3 regions of the Rossellomorea sp. NS-SX7 genome follow, and region 3 is predicted to be linked to each of the others. Evidence: riboswitches for the same ligand, from Rfam matches in the RefSeq annotation. Region 3 holds a riboswitch; each other region holds the start of a gene.
What was found. Region 3 has a riboswitch for S-adenosylmethionine ahead of ACUXV2_RS20760 (LLM class flavin-dependent oxidoreductase). Riboswitches for the same ligand answer to the same signal wherever they lie in the genome.

Region 1 (2,269 bases), 680 kb from region 3:
ACCTCCAGGCTTTGTGTTTTGGCAGTTATGTAGCGGATGGCTGCCTGTATTTCAGTCTCGTCACCGATCAGTTCCATGATGAAAATTCCGAGCGGTGTTTCCTGTATATACTCGATTTTTCCGTGAAGGATATTGCCTCGGACCTTGTACTTCTGGAACACCTCGGACACGACGCTCTCCTCTGCAATCGATCCTTTAAACTGGATTTTGATGAGCTTGCCCTTTCTGCTCTTCAGTAAGTGCGGCGGCAATTCAAACTGCAGGATGTTCTCGATGAACTGCTTCGTGAGCGGCTGCTTCGGATTTGAGAAAAGGTCGTACACCGCTCCTTCTTCCACGATTCTTCCGTCTTGCATAACGGCCATCCTGTCGCAGATTTCCTTTACGACTTCCATTTCGTGCGTGATAAGGACGATGGTCAGTCCAAGCTGTTTGTTGATGTCTTTTAACAGTTTTAAGATGGACTTCGTCGTGCTGGGATCCAGTGCCGAAGTGGCTTCATCACACAGCAGGACGGATGGATTGTTGGCCAGTGCCCTTGCGATGCCGACGCGCTGCTTCTGTCCCCCGCTCAGCTGTGCGGGATAAGCATCGGATTTGTCACTCAACCCGACCATCTCCAATAGTTCCGACACCCTCGGCTCGATATCTGCTTTTGGGACTTTGGCTGCTTTTAAGGCAAAGGCAAGATTCTCATAAACGGTTTTCGCTTTGATGAGGTGGAAGTGTTGAAAAATCATGCTGATCTTCTGACGTGCGAGGCGCAGCTCTCTAGAAGACAGCTTCGTCAAGTCCTGACCGTCGATGATGATCTCCCCTGACGTCGGCTTTTCCAACAGATTCAGACAGCGGATAAGTGAACTTTTCCCTGCCCCGCTGTATCCGACGATGCCGAAAATCTCTCCTTTTTCAATGCTGACAGAGACGTTATCCACCCCCAGCACCGTTTGCTTTTTTGTTTTGTACTCTTTCACAAGATTATTAATTTGGATCATCTTCAACACCCCTTTACTTTGTAAATGGCAGCCGGCTTTTTTTTACCGTGCATCAATTAAGGTTCAAGCAAGTTTTAACCAAATAAAAAATGCTCCTTTCCATTAACTGAAAGAAGCATCGCCCATCTATCATCGACTTATCTTTCAGAATGAAATTCATTCTGCAGGAATTAGCACCGTTCCATATAGGAGGTTGCCGGACGTCATAGGGCCTGATCCCTCGGTCGCTCTTGATAATTGAATGTATTTAATTTTCGGATTTTTTATCTTATAGGAGATATTATATGGTTTGTTTTGGAAAGTCAATGAGGGATTTGAACGGATTTTATATGTAAGCGTTATCTTTGTTTAAGGGACGGGGAAAATTTTTTTGTAGTTTACTCTTTTGAACACCGCTGTTGATTTCCGCGCAAGACTTCGCTTTCCGCGGGTGACCCGTGAGCCTCCTCGTCGCTGCGCTCCTGCGGGCTAGAAGAGCGGAGGCGGCTCGCTCAGCCCCGACAAGCATAAGATGAATGGGCCGGGAAGGCGCCTTTTGCCTTCTTGGACCATTTAGCTTATGACCTCGAGGGGCTAGCCGCAGGAGCTGGACAAGTCTCACATTAGTCACTTCTCCCGCAGGAGTCTTCGTCTTGCACTCCAATCAACGCTAGAGCAAGCGGAAATTTATTATTACCGTTTTCAAAACCTGAAATATTGATTCTCCCTCAACTCCCTTTTGAGGCATCCCTCTTTTTTTAAACAAACGTTTGATTAACACTTCAAAACCTTATTACTGTATGCTTTTTAAGGTTTAAACAAACGTTTAATTAAATTTAAAAAACCCACCTCGATTTAGATTTCGAGATGGGCTTGTTTCATTTATTATAAAACTTCATAATCCGTCACATTACGTTCAACCACACGGGCTCCTTCGACGCTTACAAGTGCTCCGCCAGTGCTTCCGAATACGCCGGTTGCGATCAGGTTGTCCATTGCTGCTTTCACCTGGATGGTATCGATCGGGTCGATTGGATCGTTGACGCTGATTTTCGCTGACTTCCCGGTGTCCGTTTTGAATTGAAGTTCAAGTACCTTTGCCATAGTATCATTCCCTCCTTTCTACTGAGATTCAATGTTCATTACGCGTTGATATCGAAGTTTTGGATCTTTTCTACGTTGAATAAGTTTTTCTCCGAAAGACCTGCGAGCGATTGAGCTGCGCTGTGCATCTCATCCGGAGTGGCCGAGCCTTTGATGTAGCTGTATGATTTGTATTTATACTTCGGGTTTCC
Region 2 (2,269 bases), 750 kb from region 3:
CTACTGAGCGCGTATATAATATCGTTCCAGGTTTAAACCGGTGAAGCCGCCAAAGCCGCTACGATGGCGCTGTCGAGGTCTTCGATCAAGTCTTTACTGGACTCCAATCCGACTGATAACCGCACTAATTCTTCGGTTACCCCGGTGGTGCGCAATTCCTGCTCGTTCAGTTGCTGATGGGTCGTCGAAGCCGGGTGGATGATGAGTGATTTGGCATCACCGACGTTCGCCACATGCGACCAAAGCGTGATGTTATCGACGACTTTGCGTCCGGCGTCCCTTCCGCCTTTAATGCCGAAGACGACAATCGAGCCGGCACCTTTTTTCAGGTATTTCTGCGCCAGTGTGTGGGACGGATGCTTGGCGAGTCCCGGATAAGATACCCACGCTACGCCGCTGTGCTGATCGAGATGCTCGGCGATCTTCAATGCATTTTCCGTATGTCTTTCGATCCGCAGGTGTAGTGTCTCTAGTCCCTGCAAGAGCAGAAATGCGTTTTGCGGGCTTAAGCAGGCACCGAAGTCACGCAGCAACTGCACCCGGAGTTTAGTGATGAAGGCAGCTTCACCGACATCAACTGCATATCGGATCCCATTATAGCTTCGGTCTTCGTCGACAAAGCCGGGGAATTTTTTATTATTCCAATCGAACTTACCTCCGTCGACGACGATCCCGCCGATCGCAGTACCATGTCCGCCGATCCACTTGGTGGCTGAGTGAATGACGATGTCTGCGCCCCACTCAATCGGTTTGCATAAGTATGGGGTGGCAAATGTATTATCTATGATCAATGGGATTTCATTGTCATGAGCGACTTTTGCGACAGCTTCAATGTCTAAAACGTGAAGACTCGGATTTCCGATCGTTTCGGCAAAAACAGCCTTTGTCTTCGGTGTGATCGCATTCCGGAAGTTCTCCGGATCGGACGGATCGACGAAATGAACCTTGATGCCATACTTCGGAAGCGTCGTGGAGAATAGATTGTATGTGCCACCATACAGGTTCGTCGCTGCGACGATTTCATCCCCGGCCCCCGCGATATTTAGGATGGATAGGGAAATGGCAGCCATTCCGGAAGAAACGCCTAGTGCGCCGATTCCGCCTTCCAACAGGGCGATCCGCTTCTCAAGGACATCCACCGTCGGATTCATGATGCGGGAGTAGATATTCCCCTCCGCTTCAAGGCCGAATAATTTCGCTGCGTGCTCACTGTTCTCAAAAACGTAAGAAGTTGTCTGGTAAATCGGGACTGCACGTGAACCTGTGGACGGATCCGGTTCTTGACCGCCGTGTAGAAGTAACGTTTCAACATCGAATGATTTTGTCATAATGAATTCCTCCTGGGTTTTGGTTTATTGGATTTCCAATGGCTTTGTGGGAGTGAGATTTTGAGTGAACGAATATCCAGCTGGTGATGTCATCTCTGGGATTTTATCCTGCTGAACGGAACAGCATTGTTCACCTGGTGATTTTTAAATCTAGGAATGTTTAAAAGAAGAGGAAAAATCAAAAACCCCCTTCCTAAGAAGAGGGTCTAATTAAATAGGGGGCCTCCTCTTATCTTTCAGGCAGTCCGCCTGCAGGAATTAGCACCTTTTCATGTGGTCGCAGAATCTCTCGCGAACATGAAGGTTGCCGGGCTTCATCGGGCCTAGTCCCTCCGCCTCTCTGGATAAGAGCGATTTAGTTGTCTTTAAGTAGTGCGTTGAGATGAATTATAAAGGCTGCTTCACTCAACGTCAAGGGTGTTTTCTGATTTTTTTAATTATTTTGTTGATTCTGTTATCGCTTGGTTAAATTGGCTCACGATGTCTTCTGCGTCTTCGATACCTAACGATATGCGCACCACATGTGTGTTTATGCCGAGTTTTTCCTGTGCTTCTTTCGGCAGTGCGCGATGTGATGTTCCTAACGGGTAGGAGATGGTCGTTTCCACTCCGGCAAGGGTCGGCACAATCTTGATCCAGCCTAGTGATTTGAAAAATGCACTGATGTCACATGACGGATCGAGCTCGATTGTCACGATGGCTCCATGGCCTTTTTCCGAAAGATTGGTTGGATAGTACACGTTTTTCACATGCGGATTTGTTCTTAGGTTTTCAGACAGTACTTTCGAATTGTGAGCCTGTGTGCCCATTCGAAGAGCGAGCGTCTTGGCGCCTCTTGCCGTTAACCAGGCCTCGAAAGGGCTTAGGTTGGAGCCCATATTGACGACTTTTTCTCTGGCTTTACTTACTAATTCTTCTTTCCCTGTGACGACGCCCGCGGT
Region 3 (2,269 bases):
TTCTGCAGTTCAGGGATCACCTGATCGACAAACTCTGTGAACGTACCAGGTGAATACGTCTGGGCGATATTGAATCCGTCCGCATCCCCTTCCACAGCCCACCTCTCGATTTCATCCGCAATCTGCTCAGGGGTGCCGATGAACTTGACCGTTCCGTTGCCCAGGCCGTGATTTTTGATCGCTTCCCGGAGCGTCCACCTTTTGTTTGGATCTTTTCCATACATATCGAGATTGCCCTGCATCGCATCCGTCTCAATGTCCTCGATATACTGATCAGGGTCAAATTGTGAGAAGTCAATTCCTGTGTGCCCCGATAAAAGGGAAGCCGTGCCTTCGTAGCTGACGTGGTTTGTAAGCTCTTCATATTTGGCATACGCTTCTTCCTCCGTTGAGCCTATGATTGGCAGGATCATCGGGAAGATGAGAAGTTCATCCGGGTTTCTCCCCTGTTCACGTGCCCGTCTGCGGATATCCGTTGTGTACAGTTTTAATCCGTCCAGTGAATGGTTTTTAGTGAATACCGCCTCGGCATGTTTGGCTGCAAAATCCCTTCCTTTCGGAGAAGATCCCGCCTGGAATAATACCGGGGTTCGCTGTGGAGACGGCTCCACGAGATGAGGGCCAGGCACACTGAAAAACTCTCCTTCATGATTGATGGGGTGCACCCTCTTTGGATCCGCAAACGTATCATGTTCTTTATCATAGACAACTGCCTCGTCCTCCCAGCTGTGTTCCCATAATTTATAAACCACTTGGAGGAATTCATCTGCACGGTCATATCGGAGTTCCTTTGGGAGTCTGCCTGACAGCCCAAGATTAACGGCTTCACTTTCCAAATAGGACGTCACCACATTCCATGCGACCCTTCCCCCGGTTAAATGATCCAGCGTCGATAACTGCCGCGCGAGTGAGTAAGGCTGTGCGTATGTCGTTGAAATGGTCGGTGCAAATCCAAGATGCTCCGTTGCCGCGGCCATAGCTGAAATGGGAATGAGCGGATCATGTGCAGGCAGCTGCACCGCCCCCCTGACCGCTGCATCGTGACTGTTTTCATATACGCTGTATGTTCCAAGCACATCAGCGATGAACATCGCATCAAACTTCCCACGCTCAAGCGTTTTGGCCGTTTCTATCCAGTAGGATAAGCTGTTGTGCGAAGTACCCTGGTCCTTTTCATGCTTCCATAATCCGGTTGAATGCGGTGAAGGCGAGTTTTGGATGAATCCGTTAAGATGAATTTGCTTTTTCATGGGACAGAGCTCCTTTTTTAAAAATGTAGTTTGTCCGTGACTTGGGCTATTTGTTATGAGTATTCCTATCGTTATACTCGGTTTAGGAACAACGTGAAGTTCCGTATTACAGCTGACCGCTTCCAATAAAAAAACCTCTCCCGATGAGGAAGAGGTTCGCTTCTATACCATCCTCTCATCTTTCAAGCATCTGCTTGCTGGAATTAGCACCTTGTTACAAGTAACGGTTGCTGCGGGATCACGGGACCAGGTTCCTCCCCCGACTCTTGATAAGGAAATATTCAATTTTTTTTTATGAATGTTTATCATCATATAGGAGTCTAAATAATCTGTCAAATCAGATTTTTATTTTTGTCCAGCGTTTGTTTGTGAGGATTGTCACGGGTTTCAGTTCGAAAACGCTTACTAAATCTTTCAACGTATATGAACTGATTTTCCAAAGCAGATTGATAATTCAACATTTCTCTCGATTTTATCTATCCTGTCCCAAGGAGATTTGACCTATTTTGGATTTGGCATATAGTTAAGAATAACCTTTTCAAGAGGGGTTGTCACCGCTAGTCTTACTTTCCGTGTAATGAATAATAATTTTCACAGAGAGCAATTTAACTATATATTTCAATTAAAGGAGGAAGCACTTTTGAAATTAACAAAAAGCCCTCTAACTTTAATATTATTTGGTGTACTTTTTACAGGTTGCGGACAATACCATTATTATGACTCTAGATTATCTATTAATTCAGAATCGATACAAGGGTTATAAATGGATGGAGACGATTAAAGAGATTTTTATTGTATTCGGAAGGATTATAACCATTTTACCTTTGTTATTAATTGTTACTTTATTTATGGGTAAGAGATCTATAGGGGAATTACCGGTTTTTGATTTTTTAATTATATTAACACTGGGTGCAGTTGTAGGCGCAGATATTGCTGATCCCAATATCAGGCATATTCATACTGCTGCAGCAGTTATCGCAATAGGGTTATTGCAAAAAGTTATTTCTAGAATCGTTATC

Region 1: linked by a shared signal. The riboswitch ahead of ACUXV2_RS17390 (methionine ABC transporter ATP-binding protein) and the one ahead of ACUXV2_RS20760 (LLM class flavin-dependent oxidoreductase) in region 3 are both predicted to bind S-adenosylmethionine.
Region 2: linked by a shared signal. The riboswitch ahead of ACUXV2_RS17080 (O-acetylhomoserine aminocarboxypropyltransferase/cysteine synthase family protein) and the one ahead of ACUXV2_RS20760 (LLM class flavin-dependent oxidoreductase) in region 3 are both predicted to bind S-adenosylmethionine.

The regions. Positions count from the first base shown of each region.
Region 1 covers NZ_CM128249.1:3,495,315-3,497,583, forward strand. The annotation lists gene ACUXV2_RS17390 (methionine ABC transporter ATP-binding protein) at 1-995, opposite strand, end outside; SAM riboswitch class I at 1,130-1,235, opposite strand; gene ACUXV2_RS17395 (DUF2922 domain-containing protein) at 1,860-2,078, opposite strand; gene ACUXV2_RS17400 (DUF1659 domain-containing protein) at 2,117-2,269, opposite strand, start outside.
Region 2 covers NZ_CM128249.1:3,429,235-3,431,503, forward strand. The annotation lists gene ACUXV2_RS17080 (O-acetylhomoserine aminocarboxypropyltransferase/cysteine synthase family protein) at 33-1,328, opposite strand; SAM riboswitch class I at 1,555-1,679, opposite strand; gene ACUXV2_RS17085 (trans-sulfuration enzyme family protein) at 1,766-2,269, opposite strand, start outside.
Region 3 covers NZ_CM128249.1:4,176,471-4,178,739, reverse strand. The annotation lists gene ACUXV2_RS20760 (LLM class flavin-dependent oxidoreductase) at 1-1,250, opposite strand, end outside; SAM riboswitch class I at 1,423-1,526, opposite strand; gene ACUXV2_RS20755 (DUF421 domain-containing protein) at 2,018-2,269, shown strand, end outside.